Regions from separate parts of the Pseudomonas sp. UF-293 genome, predicted to be linked through region 4. Evidence: predicted binding sites of a transcription regulator. Region 4 holds the regulator's gene; each other region holds the start of a gene.
The links. Region 4 encodes FliA, which starts transcription of late flagellar genes. Its sites were predicted from a motif close to CTAAAGTTTNNNNNNNNNNNGCCGNTAA; they were not measured.

Region 1 (7,145 bases), on a different contig from region 4:
TTTGCTGCCGCTGCCCAGACGAGTTGACGAATAGACGTCTTCGAATTCTGCGCGCGAGGATTTGAAACCGGCGGTGGCGACGTTGGCGATGTTGTTGCCGGTTACGTCGAGTTGTTTGTTGGCGGCATAGAGACCGCTAAGGCCGATGTTAAAAGACATGTTCCACTCCTTCGTGCCGGGTTAGTCGGCTCTATATACCAATGGTTTGTACTTTGGACAGGGCAACGGTGCCCTTGCCGGCCAGGTTGAGCATCAGCTCGCCACCGGTCTGGCTGATCGTCACGCTGTTGACGGTCGCTGGCAGGTAAGTCGCCAGGTCGGTCGCGGTGCCGTTGATCGGTGCGTTGGCCTTGAACGTGTAAGTGCCGACCGGAACCACGGTGCCGGCGGTGTCCTTGCCGTCCCAAGTGAAACTGGCATCGCCGGCAGCGCGGCTGCCCAGGTCGATGGTGCGCACGGTCTTGCCGTCCTTGTCGGTAATGGTCACGGTGCCGCCGGCAATCGACGAAGGCACGGTGACCGAACCGGTCAGGCCTTTGCTCGGGTCATCGAGCTGCGCGGTGTTGGTCTGCACGATCACGTTGCGACCGACCAGCGACGACGCTTGCAGCGCCTGCGACGAGTTGTAGTTGCCGGCCAGGCCACTGACAGTGGAGTTCAGCGTGGTGATGCCTTCAAGGCTGCTGAACTGCGCCAACTGCGCGACGAAGGCGCTGTTGTCCTGCGGGTCGAGCGGGTTCTGGTTTTTCAGCTGGGTGACCAGCAACTGCAGGAATGCATCCTTGCCCAGCGCTTGACCGCCGGTGGCACTGTTGGTCGCCGAAGCAATGCCACCCGACGTAGTGCTACTCGTCTTCGACGAGTTGGCCAGGATGTCATTCATGCTCAGGCTGCTGGTGGTATCCGTAACGCTCATGGCAGTCGCCCCTTATTACTGACCGAGGGTCAGTACCTTCTGCATCATGGTTTTGGCGGTGTTCATCATTTCGGCGTTGGTCTGGAACGACCGGCTCGCGGAAATCATGTCAGCCATTTCTTCCACCACGTTGACGTTCGGGTAGTAGACGTAGCCCTTGGCGTCGGCAGCCGGATGGTTCGGCTCGTAGCGCGCTTCGAGGTTGCTCTGGTCTTCGACAACGCCGAGTACCTGCACGCCCTGCCCGGCCGCGTCCTGGTTCTGGAACAGCGAGTTGCTGCCGCCGGCCTGGCCGCCCTGGAACATGGTGGCGAACACCGGGTGACGGGCGCGGTAGGTCTGGTCGATGCTCGACGAGACGGTTTCGGCGTTGGCGATGTTCGAGGCCACGGTGTTCAGACGCGTGGTCTGCGCGCTCATGCCGCTGCCGGCAATGTTGAAAACGCTGGACAGGGACATGGATTATTCTCCGCGCAGGGCTGACACCAGCCCTTTGAATTTGCTGTTGAGCAAGGTGAAGCTGGCCTGGAAGCCGACGGCGTTTTCCGCGTAGTTGGACTGTTCCAGTTGAGCGTCGACGGTGTTCTGGTCGATAGAAGGCTGCATCGGCGTGCGATACATCAGCGACTCGTCGCCGTTGCCCAGCCCTTCAGCCTCGATGTGCCGGCTGTTGGTCATGTTCAGGGCAAAGTGGCCGCCGGTCTTGGTCTTCTCGGTCTGTGCTTCGAGCACTTTGGAGAAATCCAGATCCCGCGCCTTGTAGTTCGGGGTGTCGGCGTTGGCGATGTTGTTGGCCAGCACTTCGGCACGCTGGGCGCGGAAGCCCAATGCCTTTTCGTGAATGCCCAGCGCTTTGTCGAAGCTGATGCTCATGTCGGGAACCTTCAGGTGACCGGTTTTTCGTATCTGAGCTTTAGCAAGCGCCGTGCCAAATGGAAGAACCCCCGTATTCCGGGGCTTTGCGCCGAACAGGCAAAGCGGCAATGCCAGAAAAGCGGCAACCGGTTACCGCCGGATGCCGCTTTTCTGCCGCTGTCGCCTGCCAACACCGAACCTGTAGGAGCTGCCGAAGGCTGCGATCTTTTGATCTTGGTCTTCAAAAAGCAACATCAAAAGATCGCAGCCTTCGGCAGCTCCTACACGGGGTGCGGTGTCAGGTAAAAAAACGGAAGGCTTTGAAGGCCTCCCGTTTTTTGTATTGCCGCAAACCGCTTATTTCGCCTTGTAGATAATCCCCGGGCTGCACTGAACCATCTGGTAATGATCCGGCAAACCGTTCAGCGCTTCCGAAGCGCCAAGGAACAGGTACCCGCCCGGCTTCAACGTGCTGTGAATGCGCAACAGGATGTCCTTCTTCACTTCGGCAGAGAAGTAGATCAACACGTTGCGGCAGAACACGATGTCGAACTTGCCCAGCGCTGCGTAGCTGTCGAGCAGGTTAAAGGAGCGGAATTCCACCCGGCTCTTGATCGGCGCCTTGACCACCCAGCGCCCCGGCCCCTTCGGGTCGAAGTAGCGCTGCAGGCGATCCGGCGACAAACCTCGACCGATCGCCAGGCTGTCGTACTCGCCGGTCTTGCAGTTATTGAGCATCAGCCCCGACAGATCAGTGGCAACGATCTGCACGCCCATCTTCAACTGGCCAAGGTTGCTGCGCTCGAACTCGTCGATCGACATCGACAGCGAGTACGGTTCCTGACCCGACGAGCAGGCCGCCGACCAGATCCGCAGACGCTGGTTGGGGCTGGCCTTGATCGCTTCCGGCAGCACCTTGTTCTTCAAGACTTCAAACGGATATGTGTCGCGAAACCACAGGGTTTCGTTGGTCGTCATGGCATCGACCACCTGCTCGCGCAAACCGCTGCGCGGCTGGGTCTGGATGCGCTGTACCAGCTCACCCAGGGACTTGATGCCTTGCTGCTCCATCAGTTTGTTGAGACGGCTCGAGACCAGATACTGCTTGTTTTCACCGAGCAGAATGCCACAGGCTTTTTCCAGGAAGACCCGGAACTGTTCGAAATCCAAATTACCCGTAGACAATGATGCCGCCTCTTAAATCGTGTTGAACGCCAGGGACAGAAGGTCCCTAGCTGATATCTGCAGCTTTGATCCGGTCGACTACCCGGGATGCGAGGTCATCAGGACGGAATTTGGCCAGAAAGTCATCAGCACCGACTTTCTTCACCATCGCCTGATTGAATACCCCCGACAACGAAGTATGCAGGATGATATGGAGCTTTTGCATGCGCGCGTCGCCGCGGATTTCCGCCGTCAGGGTGTACCCGTCCATCTCCGGCATCTCGATGTCGGAAATCATCATCAGAAACTCTTCTTCCGGCTTCTTGCCCTCGTCGACCAGCTTGCGCAGGTAATCCAACGCCTGCTTGCCGTCGTTCAGCGCCACCACTTCGACACCGATGGTCTGCAGACAACGCGTGACCTGCTTGCGCGCCACCGACGAGTCATCGACCGTCAGTACCCGCAGCGACAGCGCCTTGGTCTGCGTCTCGACATCGACCACGCCCACCGAAATCGCTTCCGGGGTCGGCGCCACTTCAGCCAGCACCTTCTCGACGTCGATGATTTCGACCAACTGGTTGTCGACCCGCGTCACAGCGGTCAGGTAGTGATCGCGACCGGTGCCCTTGGGTGGCGGATGGATCTCTTCCCAGTTCATGTTGACGATGCGCTCCACCGAGCGGACCAGGAAACCCTGGGTCTTGGTGTTGTACTCCGTGATGATCACGAACGGGCTGTTCTTGTCTTTCAACGCACCGGAGCCCGTTGCCATTGCCAGATCCAGGATCGGAATGGTCGCTCCCCGTATATTCGCTACCCCGCACACGACAGGACTGGATTTGGGCATCAAGGTCAGGGACGGGCACTGCAACACTTCCCGTACCTTGAACACGTTGATCCCGTAGAGCTGCGGCCCGTCGAGACGGAACAACAGCAGCTCGAGGCGATTCTGCCCTACCAGTTGCGTGCGCTGGTTCACCGAATCCATTACACCAGCCATGCCCAGACTCCTACATCAACGCCAAGTGTTGTTGCGACGCACATTCATTGCTAAACGGCACGGCGCTTGCTTTTTAACTCGTATGAACGCTCAAACGACATTTTCCCGACGCCTGACCTCTACCCTTCGCAAAGGGCTTTGCGCGGTGGCCGCCGTTTGCTGCTCGCTTGCTGGCAGTCCTGCCAATGCAGATGCGGTTACCTTGCCTGATATGCTTATCGGCGTGACTCAGGGCTTTCTTGAATTCACCGTAGAAGACTATTTGGCTTCCAGTCAAACCGAAGGCCGCTACGAAATCGAAGTCAACCAGCTCGACCCGCGCATGCGCATGCCCATCTGCGACAAGGAATTGACAGCGACTCTGGAGAGCCCGGCACGCCCGCTGGGCCGCGTTACGGTGAAGGTTCGCTGCGAAGGCAGTTCGCCCTGGACGGTGTTCGTACCCGCTCAAGTCCGCCTGTTTCGCGAGATCGTAACGACCACTCGTCCGCTGAAACGCGCCGGCATTATCGAGCCGCAGGATGTGACTTTGCGCGAGCGCGATGTCAGCACGATCAATCAGGGTTTCCTGACCTCCGTCGACGAAGCGATCGGGCAGAAACTTACCCGACCAACGGTCGCCGATCAGGTCATCACACTGGTGCATCTGGAACAGGCCGAAGTCGTGCGCAAGGGTGACCAAGTGGTGATCACTGCGCGCAGTGGCACCCTTGCCGTACGCATGCCGGGCGAAGCGCTCTCCAATGGCGGCATGAAAGAACAGATTCGAGTAAAAAACCTTAATTCTCAAAGAGTTATCAAGGCGCAGGTGATCGCGCCGGGACAGGTCGAAGTAGCCATGTAAAAGCCTCGAGGAGAAAACTGGCGCCGACCCCGTCGCTTCCCTAAACTGTGCCGCAGCAGGTCTCGCAACGGCGCATGCAAGCTTATGGTTGATTGGGCCTAAAGTTTTTCAGGGGATAGCCGAAAACATGGCAAGCGTCCAAATTCCCAGAGGTTTTTTATCATGGTTATCGATTTCAACCGATTGAACAGTTCCTCGTCACTAACCGGCAGCACACGTACCAGCAACGCCAAGGAAAGCGCTGAAAACAGCCCCTCCGCGCCGCTGAATACCCAGGCCGAACAGGCCAATGTCGCCAAAAGCGGGGAGTCGGTACACCTCAGCAATGAGGCTCAACAGTTGCAGAAGGTCACTGACAAGCTGCGCGATCAGCCTGCTGTCGACAAAGCCCGTGTGGCCGAGTTGAAAGCCGCGATTGCCGATGGCAGCTATAAAGTCGACAGCAACCGTGTAGCCAGCAAACTGCTCAACTTCGAAGCCCAGCGCTAGGCTTTTGCCGGCGCCAGGCTTTTGGACGCTTAAACCCCAAGGCCAGCCATGCACGACACTAACTTATTGCAACTGATCAACGACGACTTTGCTCCAGCGCAACAATTGCTGGAGTTATTGCAAACCGAATCCCTCGCTTTGCATGGTCGTGACATGCCGTTGCTGGAAGAAATTCTGGCGACCAAGCAAGCGTTGATCATTCTGCTCGAGCAGCATGGCCGCAAGCGCAGCGAAATCCTCGCCAGCCTCAACCTGCCGACCGATCGCACAGGTCTTGAGCAACTGGCCAGCCAGTCGAGCATTGGCGACCAGTTGCTGACTCAGGGTGATGCCCTGACCGCGCTGATCGCCCAATGCCAGGCTGCCAACGTCAAGAACGGCCAGTCGATCCAGATCCAGCAGGCGACCACCGCCAATCAGCTGAAGATCCTCACCGGTGGTGAGCCGCCAGCGCTGTACGACGCCAGCGGGACCTTTGCCAAACCGGTCAAGCCGCGAACGCTCAGCCAGGCATGAGCCATTCGCTGGCCCTGCACTATCCACTTGCGCAACATGCTGGCAAAATACTGGCCAGTCGTCTTATTTTGTCTGGAGATTGAAGAACCGTGTCCAACACCCTAAGCGCGGATGATGCTCCGCAGCCTCCGAAGGTGCTCACCACGCCACTGGAAATCTCCAGCAACCTGCGCCAGCTGCAAGACAGCCACGATCCGCTGATCATCACTTTCCATGAACGTAGCCAGCGCTTTCAGAGTTACCTGATCAAGGTCGACCGCGAAACCGCAACGATCGCACTGGACGAAATGATCCCGCGCGATGGCGAGCGCTTCCTCCAGGCTGGCGAACCGTTCAAGGTCGAAGGCTTTCACGACGGCGTGCGCATCGCCTGGGAATGCAACGGCACGCTGAACATCGAAGAATCCGACGGCGACCGTTTCTACACCGGCGACCTGCCGAGCGAAGTGGTCTACCACCAGCGCCGCAACGCCTTCCGCGCTGCGTTGAAACTCACCGACCTGGTCAGCGTTGAACTGGGCGGCGAAAAGCTCAAGGTTCCTCTGCACGGCAAGCTGCTGGATATCTCCGCCACTGGCTGCAAGTTCCGCTTCGAAGGCGACATCACTGATCGCCTGCAACTGGGCCAGGTCTACGATCGCCTGATCGCCCCGCCGCTGTTCGGCAACCAGCCAACATCGGTCGAACTGCGCTATCTGCATTTCGAAGAAAAACTCAACATCACCTTCGCCGGGCTGCGCTTCCACAACATCAGTGGCCAGGCTGCGCGTAACGTCGAGCGTTTTGTTTACCAGTTGCAACGTGAAGCACGGCGTTTCGACAAAGACGATCTCTGAGTCGCAGCGATCAATAAAAAGGGCAGTCCTGTGCGGGACTGCCCTTTTTCATGCGCGGACGTTTATCTTCGGCTCAGGGCCTGCCGCCACTGATATCCGGCGCAGGCTTGTCGTCATCGCCGCTGTCCGGTTCGGTTTCAACGACCGCTTCCGGCTGAGCTTCGGGCTCCGGTTCGGGATTGCTCGGCGCCGGGTCCTGGACCATCTGCTCCTGCACCACCTGCTCATCGACACGCGGGTCAAGCGCCGCCACCAGCGGCGAGCTCGACATGCTGTCCGGCATTGCCACGTGATGCAGCGGTGCGTCGTCGACCTGGTGCAGGTTGGTGACCGCTTTCGGACGAATCCGCCAGACCAGCACCAGCGCGAAGAAACTGAAGAACGCATACAGGCTCTGACTGCCGAGAAACTTCATCAGCACGCCCGCCAGCAGCGGCCCGATGCTCGCGCCGACGCCGTAAGTCACCAGCAACATGGCGGTCAGCGACACCCGGCGATCGCCTTCGACGTGGTCGTTGGAAAACG
Region 2 (7,145 bases), on a different contig from region 4:
CGACAGGCCTTCCTGCATCAGCACATTGCCCTGCTCCATGGTGCTGATCGCGTTGCCGGTTTCCTGTTGGATGCTGTGGATCATGCTGGAGATTTCGTCGGTGGCCTGACGGGTGCGCGAGGCGAGGCTGCGCACTTCGTCGGCGACCACGGCAAAACCGCGACCCTGCTCACCGGCACGCGCGGCTTCGATGGCAGCGTTGAGTGCCAACAGGTTGGTCTGCTCGGCGATCGAGGTGATCACACCGACAATGCCGCCAATTTCCTGCGAGCGCTGCCCCAGCGTGTTGATCACGCTGGCGGTGCTGTTCAGCGCGCCGGCGATCTGCTCCAGCGACGACGACGCTTCTTCCATCGAGCTGCGGCCGATCTGGGTTTGCTGAGCGTTTTCCTGCGCCAGGCGCTGAGTCGCGCCCATGTTGTCGGCGATATTCAACGAAGTCGCGCTGAACTCTTCCACGGCACCGGCCATGCTGGTGATTTCGCCCGACTGTTGCTCCATGCCTTCGTAAGCACCACCGGACAAACCGGACAGCGCCTGCGCACGGCTATTGACCTCTTCCGAAGCGCGGCGGATGTGCTCGACCATGGTCGACAGCGCCTGGCTCATCTGGTTGAACGCGCGGGACAGCTGACCGATTTCATCGTGGCTCGATACGTTCAGCCGCACGCTCAGATCACCAGCACCCAAGGCCTCGGCCTGGCGCACCAGATCGCCCAGCGGCGCGAGTTTGCTGCGCAGCAGCCAGACCACGGAACCGACCGCGAGCAACATCGCCAGCAGGCTGCCGATCGCCAGTTGTGTACCGACGCTCCAGGTCACCGCGCGGATCTCGGCTTTCGGCATGCTCGCCACCACCGACCACGGGCCACCTTCGAACGGCACGGCGATGCTGTAGAAGTCCTCGCCCTTGTCGCTCCAGAACTCACCCTTGCCCGGGGTTTTTACCAGGTTGTTGATGGTCGGGGCGGCTTGATCCAGGTTTTCGACGCCGGCAATCGGCACCAGCCATTTGTTCTGCTCGTCGAGGAGCGCCAGCGAGCCGGTCTTGCCAATGCGGAAGCGCTTGAGGTTGGCGAACTGCGCGTTCTGCGCGTCGGTGTAATCGAAGCCGACGTACAGCACGGCGATGATCTTGCCGCCCGCATCGCGCACCGGGGTGTACTGCGACATGTAGTAGCGCTCGAACAGCAGCGAGCGGCCGACGTAACTCTGCCCCGCCATCAGCTTCGCGTAGGCCGGGTTGGCATGATCGAGCACGGTGCCGATGGCACGGGTGCCGTCCTGCTTGCTGACATTGGTGCTGACGCGAATGAAGTCTTCGCCGCTGCGCACGAACACCGTGGCAACGCCGGCGGTCATCTGCTTGAACTCGTCAACTTCCTTGAAGTTGTTATTCAGCACCTCGTTGCCAAGGTGCAGGCCCGGGGTCTGCACGCCGGCCACGGTCACTGGCTGATCGGGGTGCACACTCAGGCCACTGCCGAAGCGCTTTTCGAACAGCCCGCTCAGACGCAGGGTGCTTTCGCGCAGCGTACCGTGGAAGGTACTCAGCTGATCGGCCAGCAGCCGGGCCTCACTGGCCAGATGCTCTTCACGGGTGGCGAGGTTGGCGGAATCCAGCGAACGCAAGGCGAACACCGTACTGCCGCTGATGACTATCGCCAGTATCACAGCAAGGGCAAGGCCCAGCTGCGAGGCGATCCGAGCACGAGGTTGAGACATGAACAGCTCCTGGCCGAGCCACCGAATCCTCCTTGATCGCGGTAATTGCCCGGAAAATATTCTAATAATGGGAGTAGCGCGGAACCGGCACGACGGTTCCACATGCTCGTAGTCGGCGGAAAATCCGAATACTTGAGCGGATTGCGTGGGTATGGCGCGGTAGTGGCATTGTGCCGGCTCGAACGTTTCAGCTCAAGCGCTGCACCGCCGGCAATTGCATGGCGCGGACTTCGCCTTGGAGAAAATCGCTGAGGCGGCGCAAACGTTCACCTCCCGGGCGCGGTTTTGGCCACACCAGGTAATAATTCAGGCCACTGGCGACCGCCGTCGGCCAAGGCAGGCTCAAGCGCCCTTGCGCGACATCTTCGGCGACCATCAACAGATCACCCATCGAAACGCCGTAGCCGCGTGCAGCCGCGATCATGCCCAGCTCCAGCGTATCGAACACCTGACCGCCCTTGAGCGAGACCTGATCGGACAGGCCCATGCGCTCCAGCCAACTGCGCCAGTCGCGGCGATCCGGAGTCGGATGCAGCAGTTCAGCAGTCGCCAGACGCGCCACGTCCCAAGGTTGATCGTTGAGCAGGTTCGGCGCGCCGACCGGGATCAGTTCCTCCGGAAACAGCAGGCTCGCTTCCCAGTCCGGCGGGAAATGCCCGTCACTCAGCAGCACCGCGCAATCGAATGGCTCATTGTTGAAGTCCACCGAATCGATGTCCATCCACGCACTGGTCAGTTGCACCTCATTGCCCGGCTGCAAATGGCGGAAGCGACTCAACCGCGCGAGCAACCACCGCATGGTCAGGGTTGAAGGCGCCTTCATGCGCAGAATGCCGTCCTCGGCGCGCAAGGTATTGCAGGCGCGCTCAAGGGCGGCGAAGCCTTCGCGGATACCGGGTAACAGCAGCCGCGCCGATTCGGTCAGTTGCAGGTTGCGCCCGCTGCGATGAAACAGCCGGCAGGCGAAGTGCTCTTCAAGAGTGCGCATGTGCCGACTGACCGCGCTTTGGGTGATCGACAATTCTTCCGCCGCGCGGGTGAACGAGCTGTGTCGCGCTGCCGCTTCGAATGCGCGCAGGGCATACAACGGCGGAAGGCGTCGGGACATACACAAAGCTCCAGTAGCGGGGATATGGCCAATTCGGCGGGCACGTTTCAGCATGAGTATTAATCATGTCACCCATCCTTTTTATCCCTTTGTGCAAAGCCTGCCAAGCGCCGAGAATCGACGCTCTTCTGTTCCCTCTTAAATCAGGTGGTGATGACCATGCGGCATCCTGTGCGTACCGAACTCTGGGCCATCCTGCGGCTGGCGGGGCCGCTGATTGCTTCGCAGTTGGCGCATATGCTGATGGTGCTGACCGACACCCTGATGATGGCGCGCCTCAGTCCCGAGGCGCTGGCCGGTGGCGGCCTCGGTGCGGCCAGCTACTCATTTGTATCGATTTTCTGCATCGGCGTGATTGCAGCGGTCGGCACACTGGTAGCGATCCGTCAGGGTGCCGGCGATATCATCGGTGCCGCGCGCCTGACACAGGCCGGACTGTGGCTGGCCTGGCTGATGGCGCTCGGCGCCGGGTTGTTGCTGTGGAACCTGAAACCCGTATTGCTGTTGTTCGGCCAGACCGAAACCAACGTCAACGCCGCCGGGCAATTTCTCATCGCCCTGCCCTTCGCCCTGCCCGGTTATTTGAGTTTCATGGCCCTGCGCGGTTTTACCAGTGCAATCGGCCGGGCGACGCCGGTGATGGTCATCAGCCTCGCCGGCACCGTGGCCAACTTCCTGCTCAACTACGCGCTGATCACCGGCATGTTCGGCCTGCCGCAACTGGGTCTGACCGGCATCGGTCTGGTCACGGCGATTGTCGCCAACTGCATGGCCCTGGCGCTGGCCTGGCACATTCGCCGGCATCCGGCATATAACGCTTATCCCTTGCGCGCCGGCCTGTCGCGGCCGAACCGGCAATACCTGAAAGAACTCTGGCGCCTGGGCCTGCCAATTGGCGGCACCTATGCGGTGGAAGTCGGGTTGTTCGCTTTCGCTGCGCTGTGCATGGGCACCATGGGCAGTACACAGATGGGCGCGCATCAGATTGCACTGCAGATCGTGTCGGTGGCGTTCATGGTCCCGGCCGGGATGTCCTATGCCATCACCATGCGCGTCGGCCAACACTACGGCGCCGGGCAACTGATCGATGCACGGATGTCCGGGCGTGTCGGCATCGCTTTCGGCGCCGTGGTAATGCTCGGCTTTGCCCTGGTGTTCTGGCTGTGGCCGAACCAGTTGGTCGGCTTGTTCCTCGACCACAACGACCCGGCGTTTGCCGAGGTGATCCGTCTGGCGGTGAGCCTGCTGGCCGTAGCGGCGTGGTTCGAGCTGTTCGACGGCACGCAGACGATTGCCATGGGCTGTATTCGCGGGCTCAAGGATGCCAAGACGACGTTTCTCGTGGGGCTCGCTTGCTATTGGCTGATTGGCGCGCCAGCGGCGTGGTGGATGGCGTTTCACCTGAACTGGGGACCAACCGGCGTCTGGTGGGGTCTGGCGCTGGGGTTGGCGTGCGCGGCGGTGAGCCTGACGCTGGCGTTTGAATGGAAGATGCAGCGGATGATTCGGCGCGAGCCGCAATCTCTAGGTTTCAACATCCCCCAGGCCGAATGAGGGTTTCCTTTGTGGGAGCGAGCCTGCTCGCGGAGACCGAGCGTCAGGCACAGATCATTCAGCTGACAGAACGCCTTCGCGAGCAGGCTCGCTCCCACGGGGATTTGTGCCGGCCGCAACAATCGTGATCAACCGACGATTTCCAAAGCCGGCTGCTGGTTCGATCCAGACGCCAGATATTCCACCAACTCATCCAGCGGCAACGGTCGGCTAATCAGGTAACCCTGTACCTGATCGCAGCCGAATCCGCGCAACAGATCCAACTGCTCCGGCGTCTCGACCCCTTCGGCAACTACTTCCAGGTGCAGGTTGTGCGCAAGGTTGATCATCGCGTGCACCAGTTTGCGGTTCTCTTCGCGCTGTTCCATGCCGCCGACAAAACTCTTGTCGATCTTCAACAAGGTGATCGGCAGGCTGTTGAGGTGCACGAACGACGAAAAACCGGTGCCGAAATCGTCCAGCGAGAAGCGCACGCCGAGGCGGCCGAGGGCGTCCATGGTCTGCTTGACCAGATCGCTGCGCCGCATCACCGCGGTTTCGGTCAGTTCGAATTCCAGCCACTGCGCTTCGACGCCACGCTCGGCAATCAAGCGGCTGAGCGTCGGCAGCAACTGACTGTCCTGAAACTGGCGGAACGACAGGTTGATCGCCATGTGCAGCGCCGGCAGACCCTGCTCGCGCAAGGCCTGCATGTCGCGCAAGGCGCGAGAAATCACCCAGTAACCCAATGGCACGATCAGCCCGCTCTGCTCGGCCAGCGGCACGAACTCGCTCGGTGGCAACAGACCGCGCTCGCCATGACGCCAGCGCACCAGCGCTTCGAGGCCGACAATCTGACCGTCCTCAAGATTCAGGCGTGGCTGGTAATGCAGTTCCAGTTCATCGCGGCGCAACGCCCGACGCAGCTCGCTTTCCAGATCAGCCATGCTCCGCGCATTGCGATTGATGCGTTCGTTGAAGATATGAAAGGTGCAGCCCTGTGTGCTCTTGGCCTGCTGCATGGCGATGTGCGCGTGCCACATCAGCGGATCGGCACCGCCATTGGCGCGGGCATGGGCGATGCCAAGGCTGGAACCGATCAGCAGACTCTCGCCGTCGACCCAATAAGGTTCGGCCAACGCCTCAGTGATGCGTTCGGCCATCCACTCGGCGCGTTGCGGCGCGCGGCGGGTATCGATCAGCAGAGCGAATTCATCGCTGCCCAGCCGTGCCAGTTGATCGCCGGCCTCCAGCTGACTTTTCAGCCGCGCGACGACCTGCAGAATCAGACGATCCCCGGCCTGATGCCCGAGGGCGTCGTTGGCATGGCGAAAATTGTCGAGATCGAGATGGCCGAGGGCGAGACCGCGCCCGTCGCCTTCGGCAAGACGCGCAGTAAGCAGGGTCTGAAAGCCCTGGCGATTGGCGATGCCGGTCAGCGGATCCTGTTCGGCGAGGCGCTGCAGGGTGTTTTCCAGTACGCCGCGTTCGCGCACATGGCGCAGGCAACGCTGGAGCATGCCAGCGTCGAGGGCGTCGAACACCAGCCAGTCGCTGACACCGACCGGCGCGGTGGCCGGCTCGTGTTCCAGCAGCAGAACGGTCGGCAGGCTGCAACGCCCCGGCGCCGGTTGCAACGCTGGCAGAGTCAGCAGCACCGCGTGGCGGTTGTCCTCGAACAGGCGGCTGACCGAATCCCAGTTCGGCGCGCTGATCAGCACCGCCGCGCTCCCCATCGGAGCCAGACACTCACGCAACAACGCTGTCCACGCTGGCTCTTCGGCCAGTAGCAGCAAACGCAAGGGTTCGACAGGCGTAGACAAGCTGACTCCCTAGACTCTGCAATGATGTAGGCGGGGCATTATGCCGGTGTGCTGAACAATGACCAATGCGTTGTCTGATGACAACGGCATCGAAACGTTATTTTGTGTCACGAATGAGAACATTAGCCGCAAAATCCCCGCGTATCCTGCGTGAAAGTAACAAAACCGGCAAATCTGAATCGCGTGCTGCGTCACAAGTCGGACAGAGCAGCAGAAATCGCTGAGCCTGTTAAAATGCCGGCCCATTTCGTCAACGACTCCCGAATTTTCGTATGTCCCGACTCAATCCCCGGCAGCAAGAAGCCGTGAACTATGTCGGCGGCCCTCTATTGGTGCTCGCCGGTGCTGGCTCCGGCAAGACCAGCGTGATCACGCGCAAGATCGCGCACCTGATCCAGAACTGCGGCATCCGCGCCCAGTACATCGTCGCCATGACCTTTACCAACAAGGCCGCGCGCGAGATGAAAGAGCGGGTCGGCACCCTGTTGCGTGCCGGCGAAGGGCGCGGCCTGACGGTCTGCACCTTCCACAACCTGGGCCTGAACATCATCCGCAAGGAACATGCGCGACTGGGCTACAAACCCGGTTTCTCGATCTTCGACGAGACCGACGTCAAAGCCCTGATGACCGACATCATGCAGAAGGAATACGCAGGCGACGACGGCGTCGACGAGATCAAGAACATGATCGGCGCCTGGAAAAACGACCTGATCCTGCCCGCCCAGGCCCTGGAAAACGCGCGCAATCCCAAGGAACAGACCGCCGCCATCGTTTACACCCACTATCAGCGCACGCTCAAGGCGTTCAATGCGGTGGACTTCGACGACCTTATCCTGCTGCCGGTAAAGCTCTTCGAAGAGCACGCCGACATTCTCGAAAAGTGGCAGAACAAGGTCCGTTATCTGCTCGTCGACGAATATCAGGACACCAACGCCAGTCAGTATCTGTTGGTGAAG
Region 3 (7,145 bases), on a different contig from region 4:
CTTCAGTGGGCTGGGTTTCAGCGTTGTGAAGGAGAGAGCGAAAGCTGTGCCGGTTTTGGGATGTCTTGTTATTTCAATGGCTTGGCGGCTTTGGAAGTTATGGTGTCGCGGCCACTGTTTCACCGCTGAAACACAGGAAGGAGCGCTTGGCCGGCGATTGGCACCGGAAAGCTCTGGCACAAGGGTTTGCGCCGATGTGTTTCATCAGCGTAACAGGTCGCATGACGGAGTGATGAACAGCGTTTGGACGGGGCTTTGCGCGATCAGGAGTGTTTCAAAAACGGACAGATTTGCTCGAATGCCGCCGTGGCGGCTCAGCGGGACAGCAAATGCTCGACCGCCGCATAGGCTTGGGCTTGGCGTTCGACCCAGTTGCCTTCAATAACTTGCAGCGGCTGTTGATGCTGAGTCAACCAGTCACGAGTGGCTTCGTAGAACGCCATGCGATCCTTGATATCCGGTTGGCAGCGCTGGCCGTCTTCGGTCCAATCGATCTGTTGCGGCGACAGCAGCAGGTGCAGGTCGTAATGGCGCGCGAGCAATTCGGCTTCAAGCCAGTCCGGGCAATCGCCGAACAGGGTCTGACTCCAGAGGATGTTGCTCAGCAGGTGAGTGTCGAGGATCAGCAGTGAGGGTTGCTTCGCTCGCGCCTGATCTTCCCATTGCAACTGGCCTCGGGCGATTTCAGGGATGTCCGCGAGGCAAGTGTCGCGTGGGTTTTCTTCGATAAACCGACGCACATATTCATCAACGCGCACACCGCCGAAACGCTGCTCCAGGCCTGCCGCGAGCCAGCTCTTGCCGGTGGATTCCGGGCCGGTGAGAACAACGACTTTCATGTGCGCAACGCCGGATCAGCGCGCCATTCACGCCAGCCTTGCACCGCGAGCAGGGTAAACAGCCCATAGAGGCCTGCGGTCAGGTACAGACCTTTATAGATGAACAGGCCTACAAAAATGACATCGAGGACAAACCACAGCGCCCAGCATTGCAGGCGTTTTTGCGCCATCCACAGTTGCGCCACCAGACTGAAACCGGTGAGCGCCGCATCGAGCCACGGCTGTGCGGCGTCGGTCCAGTGCGCCATCGCTGCGCCCAGCAGCAGGCTGCCGATGGCCCCGACGCCGAGGCCGCGCAGAATTGAGCACGTGTCGAGGCGGGTGACTTGGCGCCCGTCATGCATCGTCCCGGCGCGGGTCCACTGCCACCAGCCGTAGATTTGCAGCGCGGCGTAGACCACTTGCAGCAACATGTCCGAATACAGCTTCACCTCAAAGAAGATCCAACTGTAGAGCAACACCATGACCAGCCCGATCGGCCAGCACCACGGATTCTGTTTGACCGTCAGCCACACGGCGATGACACCGAGGGCAGCGGCGAACAGTTCAAGCCCGGACATGAAGATTCCTTTGGGGGAATGAAGAAGGGGGCGGATTGTACTGCATTCACCCAAACACTGAAGAACCCTGCTGGAGCGAGCCCGCTCGCGAAAGGGCCCGTCCAGTCGACATCTTCTCCGCGTGACCCGCCGCCTTCGTGAGCAAGCCCACTCCCACAGGGTTTGATGTTGTCCGCAGATTCCCGACAACCCCACCAATCTCATGTGGGAGCGGGCTTGCTCGCGAAGGCATTAAGTCAGACACAGAAAATTCGCGTGACCTGCCGCTTTCGTGAGCAAGCCCACTCCCACAGGATTTGATGTTGTCCCCAATTCCCAACAACCACACCAATCTGATGTGGGAGCGGGCTTGCTCGCGAAGGCATTAAGTCAGACACAGAAAATTCGCCTGACCCGCCGCCTTCGTGAGCAAGCCCACTTCCACAGGATTTGTGGTTGTCCGCAAATTCCCGACAACCCCAACAATCTGATGTGGGAGCGGGCTTGCTCGCGAAGGCGGTGTGTCAGACGCATAAAATTCGCCTGACCCGCCGCCTTCGTGGGCAAGCCCACTCCCACAGGGGTTAAGGATATGCGCAGATTCCAGACTACCCCACAGGTTTTGAGTCAGACCCGGAACTGCCGAAGCAACCCGTTCAGTTGTTCGCTCAGTTGCCCAAGGCGCAGACTGGCTGCACTGGATTGTTCCGCCGCCAACGCCGTGCTGTGCGACAGCCCGGCCGCCTGGGTGACGTTCTGGTTGATGTCCTCAACCACATGCGCCTGTTGCAACGTGGCGCTGGCGATCGAAGCATTCAGGCCGTTGAGATTACGCAACGCCTGGCCAATCGCATTGAGGCTCGCCCCGGCCAGTCCCGCCTGTTCAATGGTCAATTGCGAAGCCTTGCTGCTGTCGCCAATCACCTTCACCGCAGCTTCGGAGTGGTTCTGCAAACGCTCGATCATCGACTGAATCTCCGCCGTCGATTTCTGCGTGCGCTGCGCCAACAATCGGACCTCATCGGCGACCACGGCAAACCCGCGACCTTGTTCACCAGCACGCGCCGCTTCAATCGCCGCATTAAGCGCCAACAGGTTGGTCTGTTCGGCAATCGAGCGAATCACCTCCAACACGCTGCCAATCTGCGTGCTTTCGGCCGCCAGCGTGCGGATCACTTCCACCGCCTGATCGATCGTGCCGGATAGCTTGTCGATCTGCTGCAGGCTGCCGTCGATGTTGATCTGCCCCTGCTGCGCCTGCGCTTCCGCGTCGCGCATTTCTGCGGCGGCATGTTCTGCGTTTTTCGCCACGTCCTGCACGCCGTAGGTGACTTCGTTGATCGCCGTGGCCACCAGTTCCATTTGCTGCGATTGCTGCTGACTGCGCTGCTGTGCCTGCGAGGCATCGTTACCCAGCTCGCTGGATGACTGGCCCAGGGCGCTGGCCGAGATCTGCAAATCTCCAATCACTCGGCGCAATTTGGCAGTGAAGGCATTGAAGTGATGGGCAAGCTCGGTGACTTCATCCTTGCCATGGGTATCGAGGCTGCGGGTCAGGTCGCTTTCGCCGCTGGCGATGTTGGCCATGGCATTCACGGTTTCCTGCAACGGACGAACGATGCTGCGCGCGATCAGAATCACCAGCAGCGCCATGATCAGCGCAATCGCCAGACCGATTGCCGAGGCCTTGATCATCTGCCCCTGGAACTCGGCCTGCACATCGTCGACGTACACACCGGAACCGATCACCCAGCCCCAGGGTTCAAACAGCTTCACGTACGAAGTCTTCGCCACCGGATCAGTCGCTCCCGGTTTCGGCCAGCGATAATTGACCATGCCCGCGCCTTTGGCCTTGGCGATGGCGACCATCTCGTTGAACACCGCAAAACCGTCCGGGTCGCGGATCGCCGAGAGGTTCTGGCCTTCGAGTTTGGGGTTGGTCGGGTGCATGACCATCACGGGCGTGAGGTCGTTTATCCAGAAGTAGTCGCTCTGGTCATAGCGCAGGCCACGGATCGCCGTCAGTGCCTGCTTTTGCGCCGCGTCCCTGGTCAGGGTGCCAGCGGTCTCCAGACCCTGGTAATACGTGAGCAGGCCGCTGGCGGTCTGCACCACGTGCTGGGTTTTCTGCGCCTTGGCGTGGTAGAGGTCGTCGTGGATCTGCTTGAGCATCAGCACGCCCAAGGTCAGCAACATGACCACCGCCACGATCAAGATGAGCCACAAGCGTCGGCTGATCGACACACTGCGCAAGCTGTTCATAACGCTGTCACTCCGGGATTCTTGTTCTTGTAATAAATGATCGCCAGCATCCGGCCACAGCTGAGTGTCCGGGACCGCGCGATTCAAGCCTTCCAACGCGCAGAGCGCTATTGAGGCTTGTCTGTTAGGATTTCGGCCCCGCGCGCAAAAACCTGAATCCGGTTTTGACATTTCACGGAATTTTTACCGTTTCGTGTGGATCCTGTGCGCGCAATCGCTACAGCTTTTACCGGCTACGCTGGACGCAGTGAACGAAAAAATACTATCGGGGCATGCCTTGCGCATCGCTCTCTGGGGGATTGATGGATCTTTGGACCGCCTTGCAGGCACTGATTCTAGGAGTTGTAGAGGGGCTGACGGAGTTTTTGCCCATTTCGAGTACCGGACACCAGATCATCGTCGCCGACTTGCTGAACTTCGGCGGCGAACGGGCCATGGCGTTCAACATCATTATTCAGCTCGGCGCGATTCTCGCGGTGGTCTGGGAGTTTCGCCGCAAGATCCTCGACGTGGTGATCGGCTTGCCGACCCAGCCAAGCGCACGGCGTTTCACCGCCAATCTGCTGATCGCCTTCCTGCCGGCGGTGGTGCTGGGTGTGATCTTCGCCGATCTGATTCACGAATACCTGTTCAACCCGATCAACGTGGCGGCAGCGCTGGTGGTTGGCGGGGTCATCATGTTGTGGGCCGAACAGCGCCAGCATGAAGTCCACGCCGAAACCGTTGACGAGATCCGCTGGACCGATGCGCTGAAAATCGGTTTCGCGCAATGCCTGGCTATGATTCCCGGCACTTCGCGCTCCGGCTCGACGATCATTGGCGGCTTGCTGTTCGGCCTGTCGCGCAAGACTGCAACCGAGTTTTCATTCTTTCTCGCCATGCCGACCATGGTGGGTGCGGCGGTGTATTCGGGCTACAAATACCGTGATCTGTTTGTGCCAGCGGATTTCCCGGTATTCGCGATTGGTTTCGTCACCGCGTTTGTCTTCGCCATGATCGCTGTGCGCGGTTTGCTGAAGTTCATCGGCAACCACAGCTACGCAGCGTTTGCCTGGTACCGAATAGCGTTCGGCCTGTTCATTCTGGCGACCTGGCAGTTCGGCTGGGTGGACTGGTCGGCGGCCAAGCCATGAACGATTCGCGCGCGCAGCGCCCGCAAGGACGAGCTTCTGGCGGGCGCCTTCAGCATGTGAAGTTGAAGCTTGTGGTGCTGTTGATCGTCTGCGCGCTGCCGCTGTTCGGCTCACTGTCGATGTGGCTCAGCGGCATCTCGCGGGTGCCTCTGGCGGCGTACGGGATTGTCAGTGTGCTGGCGTTTTTTCTGTATTGGGCCGACAAGCGCAAGGCCCGCGCCGATGCCTGGCGCACCCCGGAAAACATCCTGCATGCGGTAGAACTGGCGGGCGGCTGGCCCGGTGCGTTGATCGCGCAGCAAGTGTTTCGGCACAAGACCCGCAAGGTGTCGTTTCAGATTCTGTTCTGGGTGATCGTGCTGCTGCATCAGGTGTTCTGGATTGACCAGATTTTTCTCGGATCGAACTTGCTGTCGCTGATCTAAAGTCCACCGAAAATCCCCTGTGGGAGCGAGCCTGCTAGCGAAAGCAATCTCATCCTCGCTGATGAGACGCCTGACAAACCGCCTTCGCGAGCAGGCTCGCTCCCACAGGATTTGCGTGCTTACAAACGCAGGCCGATTTGGGTTTTCTTTGGCAACTTGCTCACCACCAGTTGATGTGATCGCTGCAACAGCCCCTGCAATTCCTCGGCACTCAGCGGGTAGGGCGGGTGCATGATGATCCACTGCGCGCGCGCCAGATACGGCGCCGGATGAATCCCCGGGCGGTCGCAATGGCCGAGAAACAGATCCTTGTCGACCTTGAACGCCAGCGAATCGCCGCGTAATCCCTGCAAGGCGAACATCTTGTTGCCGGCAATCGAGAACACCCGCACGCCGCCCCATTTGTAATCTTCCCGCGCGCCCGGCAGAGCCAGACAAAATGCGCCAACCTCGGCTTCGCTCATCTTTCCCTGTTTCATAACAACCGCTCCCCGCAGGCATCGAACGATTCGACCAGATGATCGATCCATGCACGCACCGCCGGCATCACCCCGCGCCGGTGCGGATACACCGCTTGCAACCAGCCGCCGGGCAATGACCATTCCGGCAGCACCTGCACCAGCGTGCCGTTACGCAGTTCGGTCTCGCAGAACATCATCGGCAGCACGGTGAAACCCTGACCGGCGAGCACGCAGGCCTTGCGCACGACAAAGTCATCGATGCCCAGCCGCGCTTCCATGCTCAGATCGACACTCTTGCCCTGCTGGTCGAGCAGACGCACATGGACCATGCGATCAGCTTCCAGCGCGCCGAGCACCGGCAGGTTCTTGAGGTCCTGCGGATGATTGATGGTCTTGCCTTGCATGAAATCCGGGCTGGCGATTACCACCGCCTGGGCCTGACGCAAACGTCGAGTGACCAGCAACGGATCTTCATCGCCGTGATCGCGCACCCGCAAGGCGACATCGATGCCTTCAGTGACCAGATCCACACGGCGATTGAGCAGCACGACCTCCAGTTGCACCTGCGGAAATTTGCCAAGAAAGTCGCTGATCACCGTCGGCAGCATTTCATGGGCGAGTCCGGTCGGACACGACACCCGCAAGCGCCCGCGTGGTTCGCTGGACATGCTCGCCACGGCTTCGTCAGCCATTTCCGCTTCCAGCAACATCGCCTGACAGTGGCGCAAATAGCGCTCGCCGACAGCGGTGAGATTCAGTTGGCGGGTGGTGCGTTGCAGCAGACGCGCGCCGAGACGTTCTTCCAGCTCGGCAATCCGCCTCGAAAGCCGTGACTTGGGAATTCCGAGCAATCGCCCGGCGGCGGCAAAACCGCCGGCTTCGACCACTTTGGCGAAATAGTAAAGATCGTTAAGGTCCTGCATGCGCGTTTCCAGTCGTTCTATCAATGGGACGAACTATCGCATTGCCGGCGACTAATCAGCTATTGGTTTGTTGCGTAGGATTGTCTCCATTCCGTCGCCACCGGCGATTCTTTCAGGAGAACCCACATGAAACTGTTGCACATCGATTCGAGCATTCTGGGCGACAACTCTGCTTCCCGTCAGTTGAGCCGTCAGGTCGCCGACGCCTGGCAAGCCGCCGAGCCGAGCGCCGTGGTCACTTATCGCGATCTGGCTGCCGATGCCATCAGCCATTTCTCGTCGACCACGCTGGTCGCCGCTGGCACCACCGCCGAACTGCGCGACGCTGCGCAACAGCACGAAGCCGAGCTGAGTGCCTCGACTCTGGCCGAATTCATCGCTGCCGACGCTGTAGTGATTGCCGCGCCGATGTACAACTTCACTGTGCCAACCCAATTGAAAGCGTGGATCGACCGTATTGCCGTCGCCGGCCAGACTTTCCGCTACACCGAAGCCGGCCCTGAAGGCCTGTGCGGTGGCAAGAAAGTGGTCATCGTGTCGACCTCCGGCGGCATCCACGCCGG
Region 4 (7,145 bases):
CCCAGGCCAATCTGTATCGCCGTCTGCAGCGTATTGGCCTGTCCGGCCCGCTGTCGCGCGACCTGTTGGCGCTGATCACCGATATCGAAGAACCCCGTCAGGCCTGGCGCATGCTGCTGGCGCACCTGGCGCGGATGATTGCCGTACCGGAAGTCGAGCCGCTGGAAGAGGGCGGTGTGATTGCCATGGTCGGCCCCGCCGGCATGGGCAAGACCACCACGCTGGCCAAGCTCGCCGCGCGTTATGTGCTCAAGTACGGCGCGCAGAATGTTGCGCTGGTCAGTATGGACAGCTTCCGCATCGGCGCGCAGGAACAACTGAAAACCCTCGGGCGCATCCTCAACGTGCCGGTGACGCACGTCGATCCCGGCCAGTCGCTGGTGCAGGCATTGGATCCACTGCTACGCAAACGCGTGGTTTTGATCGATACTGCCGGGCTGCAAGCCAGTGATCCGGCGTTGCGCATGCAGCTCGAGAGCCTGGCCGGGCGTGGCATTCGCTCAAAAAATTATCTGGTCCTGGCAACCACCAGCCAGAAACAGGTTCTAACCGCCGCTTATCACAGTTACAAGCGTTGCGGGCTCGCCGGTTGCATCCTGACTAAACTGGATGAAACGGCCAGTCTCGGCGAAGTGTTGAGCCTGGCGATCAGTCATGAATTGCCGGTCGCGTACCTGACCGATGGCCCACGGATTCCGGATGATCTGCATCTGCCGCGCCGTCATCAACTGGTCAGCCGCGCCGTCAGCGTGCAAATGCAGGAAGAACCCAGCGAAGAAGCCATGGCTGACATGTTCGCTGATATCTATCACAGCCCGACCAAGCAGGTTGGCTGAGGTAATCATGAACAGTTTTTGTACCTACATCGATGGTCTGCCACGCATTGTTCCGATCGTGAACGCGCAGCCAGTAATGTGGCCTCCGTCTATGCAAGACAAGGTAAAGAAATAACATGGGCAGCATGCATCCCGTACAGGTGATCGCGGTGACCGGCGGCAAAGGTGGCGTCGGCAAGACTAACGTGTCAGTGAACTTGTCGCTGGCGCTGGCAGAGCTTGGCCGTCGGGTCATGCTGCTGGACGCCGACCTGGGCCTGGCCAACGTCGACGTTCTGCTGGGGCTGACACCCAAGCGCACACTGGCCGACGTCATCGAAGGCCGTTGCGAACTGCGCGACGTGCTGTTGCAGGGCCCGGGCGGGATTCGCATCGTGCCGGCGGCCTCCGGCACGCAGAGCATGGTGCACCTGAGCCCGGCGCAACACGCTGGCCTGATCCAGGCGTTCAGCGACATCGGCGACAATCTCGACGTGCTGGTGATCGACACCGCTGCGGGCATTGGTGACTCGGTAGTCAGTTTCGTACGCGCCGCGCAAGAGGTGTTGCTGGTGGTCTGCGACGAGCCGACTTCGATCACCGACGCTTACGCGCTGATCAAGTTGCTCAACCGCGACTACGGCATGAACCGCTTCCGCGTGCTGGCCAACATGGCGCAGAGCCCGCAGGAAGGGCGCAACCTGTTCGCCAAGTTGACCAAGGTCACGGATCGCTTCCTCGACGTCGCCCTACAATACGTCGGCGCCGTGCCGTACGACGAAAGCGTGCGCAAAGCGGTGCAGAAGCAGCGCGCCGTCTACGAAGCCTTTCCCCGTTCCAAGTGCGCGCTGGCCTTCAAGGCCATTGCCCAGAAGGTCGACACCTGGCCGCTGCCGGCCAACCCGCGCGGGCACCTGGAATTTTTCGTCGAGCGTCTCGTGCAGCAAACCGCAGGGCCTGTGATATGACCGCCAGTGGCATGAATCTTTACAAAAAGTCGGCGCGTGACGCGCAATACGAATTGATCGAGCGCTACGCGCCACTGGTCAAGCGCATTGCCTATCACTTGCTGGCGCGCCTGCCGGCAAGCGTGCAGGTCGAAGACCTGATCCAGGCCGGGATGATCGGTTTGCTGGAAGTCTCGACCAAATACGACGCCAGCAAAGGCGCCAGTTTCGAAACGTACGCGGGCATTCGAATCCGCGGCGCGATGCTCGATGAAGTGCGCAAAGGTGACTGGGCGCCACGCTCGGTTCACCGTAATACCAGGATGGTCAGCGACGCGATTCGCTCGATTGAAGCTAAAACCGGCCGTGACGCTAAAGATCACGAGGTTGCGGCCGAACTCCAATTGAGTCTCGACGATTACTACGGGATTCTGAATGACACCTTGGGCAGTCGCCTGTTCAGTTTCGACGACCTGCTGCAGGACGGCGAACACGAAGGGCTGCACGAGGATGGCGCGAGTGCTCATATGGAGCCGTCACGCGATCTGGAAGATGAACGCTTCCAGGCGGCGCTGGCGGACGCGATTGCCAATTTGCCGGAGCGTGAGCGACTGGTGTTGGCGCTGTACTACGACGAAGAGCTGAACCTTAAGGAAATCGGTGAAGTCCTTGGCGTCAGTGAATCGCGGGTCAGCCAGTTACACAGCCAGTGCGCGGCCCGTCTGCGGGGGCGTTTGGGGGAGTGGCGAGCGCGCTGAAGGCAGTGTGGGGACACTGCGAAACGAGGCTGGTGCGGTGATGAACGGCGCCGGTCTCGATCCGTTGTGCTCCAGACAAACTTCGAGTGCTATGCCGATTGATTGAAGTGGCGCGTCCAGGTGCTGGGCGCGTTTAAGACTGCTTGGAGGTCGAATTGAACAAAGACATGAAAATCCTCATCGTTGATGACTTCTCAACGATGCGGCGGATCATCAAGAACCTGCTGCGCGATCTTGGGTTCACCAACACCGTCGAGGCCGACGATGGCACCACTGCCATTCCGGTGCTCAACAGCGGCAGCATCGACTTTCTGGTAACGGACTGGAACATGCCTGGCATGACCGGTATCGACCTGCTGCGTCACGTGCGCGCCGATGAAAAACTCAAGCACCTCCCGGTGTTGATGGTGACTGCTGAAGCCAAGCGCGAGCAGATCATCGAGGCCGCTCAGGCCGGTGTGAACGGTTACGTGGTCAAACCTTTCACGGCTCAAGCGTTGAAAGACAAAATCGAGAAGATTTTCGAACGCATCGGCTGATGAATGCGCGGGGGAGCTATGGAGCATAACGAATCATCACAGGGCGATTTCGAATCGACCCTGAAAAAACACGCGGTCGAACTGGTCGAGAGCCTTGAAAAAGGCAAGTTCGGCGACGCGGTGCAACTGATCCATGAGCTCAATCAGACCCGTGACCGCGGCCTGTATCAGGAAGTGGGCAAGCTCACACGTGAACTGCACAGTGCGATCGTCAATTTCCAGATCGATCCGCACATGCCGCAGGCCGAGGAAGTGTCGCAAATCACCGACGCCACCGAACGCCTGGGCTATGTGGTCAAGCTGACGGAAGCCGCGGCCAACCGCACCATGGATCTGGTGGAGAGCGCCACGCCGGTGGTCAACAGTCTCGCTGATGAAGCGCAGACGTTGAGCGCCGATTGGGGCCGCTTCATGCGTCGCGAGGTCGGGGCTGAAGAGTTCCGCGAACTGGCGCGCCGGGTCGACGGTTTTCTGTCACGCAGCAGCACGGACAACCGTGCGGTGTCGAGCAACCTCAACGACATCCTGCTGGCTCAGGATTACCAGGACCTCACAGGTCAAGTGATCAAGCGTGTGACCCAACTGGTCACCGAAGTCGAAAGCAATCTGCTCAAACTCGTGCTCATGGCCAGTCAGGTCGACCGCTTTGCGGGCATCGAACATGACCGCGCTGCAATGCTTGCTGAAAAAGATCCACAAAAACATCTCTCGCAGGGTGAAGGTCCGCAGATTCATGCCGATAAACGAGAAGACGTTGTGTCCGGTCAGGACGATGTGGACGATTTGTTATCCAGCCTTGGATTCTAGAGTTTCGGAATTTCAGGTTTTTTGGGTTTTTAGACCTGTAGGAGCACCCCATTAATGAGCTTCGGCGCCGATGAAGAGATCCTTCAGGATTTCCTGGTTGAGGCCGGCGAGATTCTTGAGCAACTGTCCGAACAACTGGTCGAGCTGGAAAGCCGTCCGGATGATGCAGATCTGCTCAATGCAATTTTTCGCGGTTTCCACACTGTAAAAGGGGGCGCCGGCTTCCTTCAGCTCAATGAGCTGGTGGAGTGCTGTCACATCGCCGAAAACGTGTTCGACATCCTGCGCAAGGGTGAGCGTCGCGTTGATGCAGAACTGATGGACGTGGTGCTCGAAGCACTGGACGCGGTGAACAGCATGTTCAGCGAAGTCCGTGAGCGTGCACCGATCACCGCCGCCACGCCGGAGCTGCTGGCCGCGCTGGCGCGTCTGGCCGAGCCGCAATCGGCGGATGAAGCCGTTGCTGCACCGGTAGAAGCGGTGGAAGAACCGGTCGCTGAAAGCGCATCGGAAGACATCACCGATAACGAATTCGAACAACTGCTGGACTCGCTGAATGCCGTCAAGGCCCAGGCCGAGGCCCCGGCTGCTGTTGTTGCTCCAGCGCCGGTTGCCGACACGGCGGCGAGCGATGAAATCACCGACGCCGAATTTGAATCGCTGCTCGATCAGCTGCACGGCAAGGGCCAGTTTGCTGTCGATGCGGTCGCTCCGGCGCCAGCACCGGCGGCTCCGGCCGCGCCTGCTGCGGGCGACAGCTCGGACATCACCGACGACGAATTCGAAGCCTTGCTCGATCAGTTGCATGGCAAGGGCAACTTCGCCGTTGACGCGCTGGAATCGGCTATCGCTTCGGCTCCGTCAGCACCTGCTGCACCGGCAGCCGCTGCGGCCGGCAGTGACCTGATCAGCGATCACGAATTCGAATCGCTGCTCGACGAACTGCACGGCAAAGGCAAGTTTGACGCCAGCGCTGCGACTGCCGGCTCTGCGTCGAGCGTCGCCACGCCAGCGGCGAAAGCTCCGGCTGCCGCTGCTGCGCCGAAGCCTGCGGCCAAGCCTGAAGCGAAAGCCGAGGCGCCGAAACCGGCCGCCGCTGCTGCACCGGCTGCGGCCCGTGCGCCAGCTGCTGCCCCGGCAGAAAAACCGGCCAGCGAAGCGGAAACCACCGTACGCGTCGACACCGCACGGCTCGACGAGATCATGAACATGGTCGGCGAGCTGGTGCTGGTGCGTAACCGTCTGGTGCGGCTGGGCCTCAACAGCGGCGACGAAGCCATGTCCAAGGCCGTGTCGAACCTCGACGTGGTCACCGCTGACCTGCAGACCGCCGTGATGAAAACGCGGATGCAGCCGATCAAGAAGGTCTTCGGGCGCTTCCCGCGTCTGGTTCGCGACCTCGCACGTCAGCTGAAGAAAGAGATCAACCTGGAACTGGTGGGTGAAGAAACCGACCTCGACAAAAACCTTGTCGAGGCTCTGGCCGACCCGCTGGTCCACTTGGTGCGCAACGCCGTCGACCATGGCATCGAGTCGCCGGAAGAACGTGAAGCATCGGGCAAGGCCCGTGGCGGACGCGTGGTGCTGGCGGCCGAGCAGGAAGGCGACCACATCCTGCTGTCGATCTCCGACGACGGCAAAGGCATGGACCCGAACGTCCTGCGTTCGATCGCGGTGAAACGCGGCGTGATGGACAAGGACGCGGCCGATCGCCTGAGCGATACCGAGTGCTACAACCTGATTTTCGCTCCGGGTTTCTCGACCAAGACCGAGATCTCCGACGTGTCCGGCCGTGGTGTCGGCATGGACGTGGTGAAGACCAAGATTTCCCAGCTCAACGGTTCGATCAACATCTACTCGACCAAGGGCCAGGGTTCGAAGATCGTCATCAAGGTGCCGCTGACTCTGGCGATCATGCCGACCCTGATGGTCATGCTCGGCAATCAGGCGTTCGCGTTCCCGCTGGTCAACGTCAACGAAATCTTCCACCTCGACCTGTCGACCACCAACGTGGTCGACGGTCAGGAAGTGGTGATCGTGCGCGACAAGGCGCTGCCATTGTTTTACCTCAAGCGCTGGCTGGTCAGCTCCGCCGCTCACGAAGAGCAGCGCGAAGGCCATGTGGTGATTCTTTCGGTGGGCACTCAGCGGATCGGCTTCGTCGTCGATCAGCTGGTCGGCCAGGAAGAAGTGGTCATCAAGCCATTGGGCAAAATGCTCCAGGGCACTCCAGGCATGTCCGGCGCCACCATCACCGGTGACGGCCGCATTGCGCTGATCCTCGATGTTCCAAGCATGCTCAAGCGTTACGCCACAAAGCGTATTTGAATCCGGGGCGGCGGCGCGATGACGCGCCGCTGCACCTAATGGAGTGTTTATGGCAGTCAAAGTCCTGGTGGTGGACGATTCGGGTTTTTTCCGCCGCCGCGTCTCGGAAATTCTTTCGGCGGATCCGAGCATCCAGGTGGTCGGCACGGCCACCAACGGTAAAGAGGCGATCGATCAGGCCATGGCCCTCAAGCCTGACGTGATCACCATGGACTACGAGATGCCAATGATGGACGGCATCACGGCAGTGCGGCACATCATGCAGCGCTGCCCGACCCCGGTGTTGATGTTCTCCTCGCTGACGCATGAAGGTGCACGGGTAACCCTCGATGCGCTGGACGCCGGCGCGGTGGATTTCCTGCCGAAGAATTTCGAAGACATCTCGCGCAACCCCGAGAAGGTCAAGCAACTGCTGTGCGAGAAAGTCCACAGCATCTCGCGCAGCAATCGTCGTTTCAGTGCCTACAGCGCGCCGGCTCCCGCCGCTGCGCCAGCGCCGACGCCTGCTCCGGCAGCGTCGAGCTACGGCAGCCACACGAACCACAGCAGCCCTGTCCCTGCACGTCCGGCGCCTGCGCCAGCGCCTGCCCGTGCATCCGCCGCCAGCGCTTCGTCGCCGGCACCGAAACGCAAAGCCTACAAACTGGTAGCCATCGGCACTTCGACTGGCGGCCCGGTCGCGCTGCAACGTGTACTGACGCAATTGCCGGCGAATTTCCCGGCACCGATCGTGCTGATCCAGCACATGCCGGCGGCGTTCACCAAAGCGTTTGCCGAACGTCTCGACAAGCTCTGCCGCATCAGCGTCAAGGAAGCCGAAGATGGCGACATCCTGCGTCCGGGCCTGGCGCTGCTGGCGCCGGGTGGCAAGCAGATGATGATCGACGGCCGTGGCGCGGTGAAGATTCTGCCGGGCGACGAGCGTCTGAATTACAAGCCGTGCGTGGACAT

Region 1: a site for FliA is predicted at 4,878-4,905, ahead of flgM (flagellar biosynthesis anti-sigma factor FlgM). Genes of this name have one in related genera too.
Region 2: a site for FliA is predicted at 1,835-1,862, ahead of AC4IHP_RS01605 (methyl-accepting chemotaxis protein). Genes of this name have one in related genera too.
Region 3: a site for FliA is predicted at 3,770-3,797, ahead of AC4IHP_RS18210 (methyl-accepting chemotaxis protein). Genes of this name have one in related genera too.

Annotation. Positions count from the first base shown of each region.
Region 1 is NZ_JBSICA010000026.1:1,423-8,567, forward strand. It holds gene flgE (flagellar hook protein FlgE) at 1-159, opposite strand, end outside; gene flgD (flagellar hook assembly protein FlgD) at 191-916, opposite strand; gene flgC (flagellar basal body rod protein FlgC) at 932-1,375, opposite strand; gene flgB (flagellar basal body rod protein FlgB) at 1,379-1,789, opposite strand; gene AC4IHP_RS21940 (hypothetical protein) at 1,805-2,077, shown strand; gene cheR (protein-glutamate O-methyltransferase CheR) at 2,129-2,956, opposite strand; gene AC4IHP_RS21950 (chemotaxis protein CheV) at 3,003-3,935, opposite strand; gene flgA (flagellar basal body P-ring formation chaperone FlgA) at 4,018-4,779, shown strand; gene flgM (flagellar biosynthesis anti-sigma factor FlgM) at 4,942-5,268, shown strand; gene AC4IHP_RS21965 (flagella synthesis protein FlgN) at 5,317-5,784, shown strand; gene AC4IHP_RS21970 (flagellar brake protein) at 5,874-6,620, shown strand; gene AC4IHP_RS21975 (MFS transporter) at 6,694-7,145, opposite strand, start outside.
Region 2 is NZ_JBSICA010000001.1:345,605-352,749, reverse strand. It holds gene AC4IHP_RS01605 (methyl-accepting chemotaxis protein) at 1-1,725, opposite strand, end outside; gene AC4IHP_RS01600 (LysR substrate-binding domain-containing protein) at 1,913-2,833, opposite strand; gene AC4IHP_RS01595 (NorM family multidrug efflux MATE transporter) at 2,993-4,387, shown strand; gene AC4IHP_RS01590 (putative bifunctional diguanylate cyclase/phosphodiesterase) at 4,516-6,189, opposite strand; gene rep (DNA helicase Rep) at 6,462-7,145, shown strand, end outside.
Region 3 is NZ_JBSICA010000017.1:94,107-101,251, forward strand. It holds gene AC4IHP_RS18200 (AAA family ATPase) at 315-839, opposite strand; gene pnuC (nicotinamide riboside transporter PnuC) at 836-1,399, opposite strand; gene AC4IHP_RS18210 (methyl-accepting chemotaxis protein) at 2,006-3,640, opposite strand; gene AC4IHP_RS18215 (undecaprenyl-diphosphate phosphatase) at 3,943-4,773, shown strand; gene AC4IHP_RS18220 (DUF1294 domain-containing protein) at 4,770-5,198, shown strand; gene AC4IHP_RS18225 (MmcQ/YjbR family DNA-binding protein) at 5,318-5,677, opposite strand; gene AC4IHP_RS18230 (LysR substrate-binding domain-containing protein) at 5,674-6,582, opposite strand; gene AC4IHP_RS18235 (FMN-dependent NADH-azoreductase) at 6,709-7,145, shown strand, end outside.
Region 4 is NZ_JBSICA010000035.1:6,406-13,550, forward strand. It holds gene flhF (flagellar biosynthesis GTPase FlhF) at 1-836, shown strand, start outside; gene fleN (flagellar synthesis regulator FleN) at 953-1,783, shown strand; gene fliA (RNA polymerase sigma factor FliA) at 1,780-2,520, shown strand; gene AC4IHP_RS24500 (chemotaxis response regulator CheY) at 2,688-3,059, shown strand; gene AC4IHP_RS24505 (protein phosphatase CheZ) at 3,078-3,866, shown strand; gene AC4IHP_RS24510 (chemotaxis protein CheA) at 3,921-6,194, shown strand; gene AC4IHP_RS24515 (protein-glutamate methylesterase/protein-glutamine glutaminase) at 6,244-7,145, shown strand, end outside.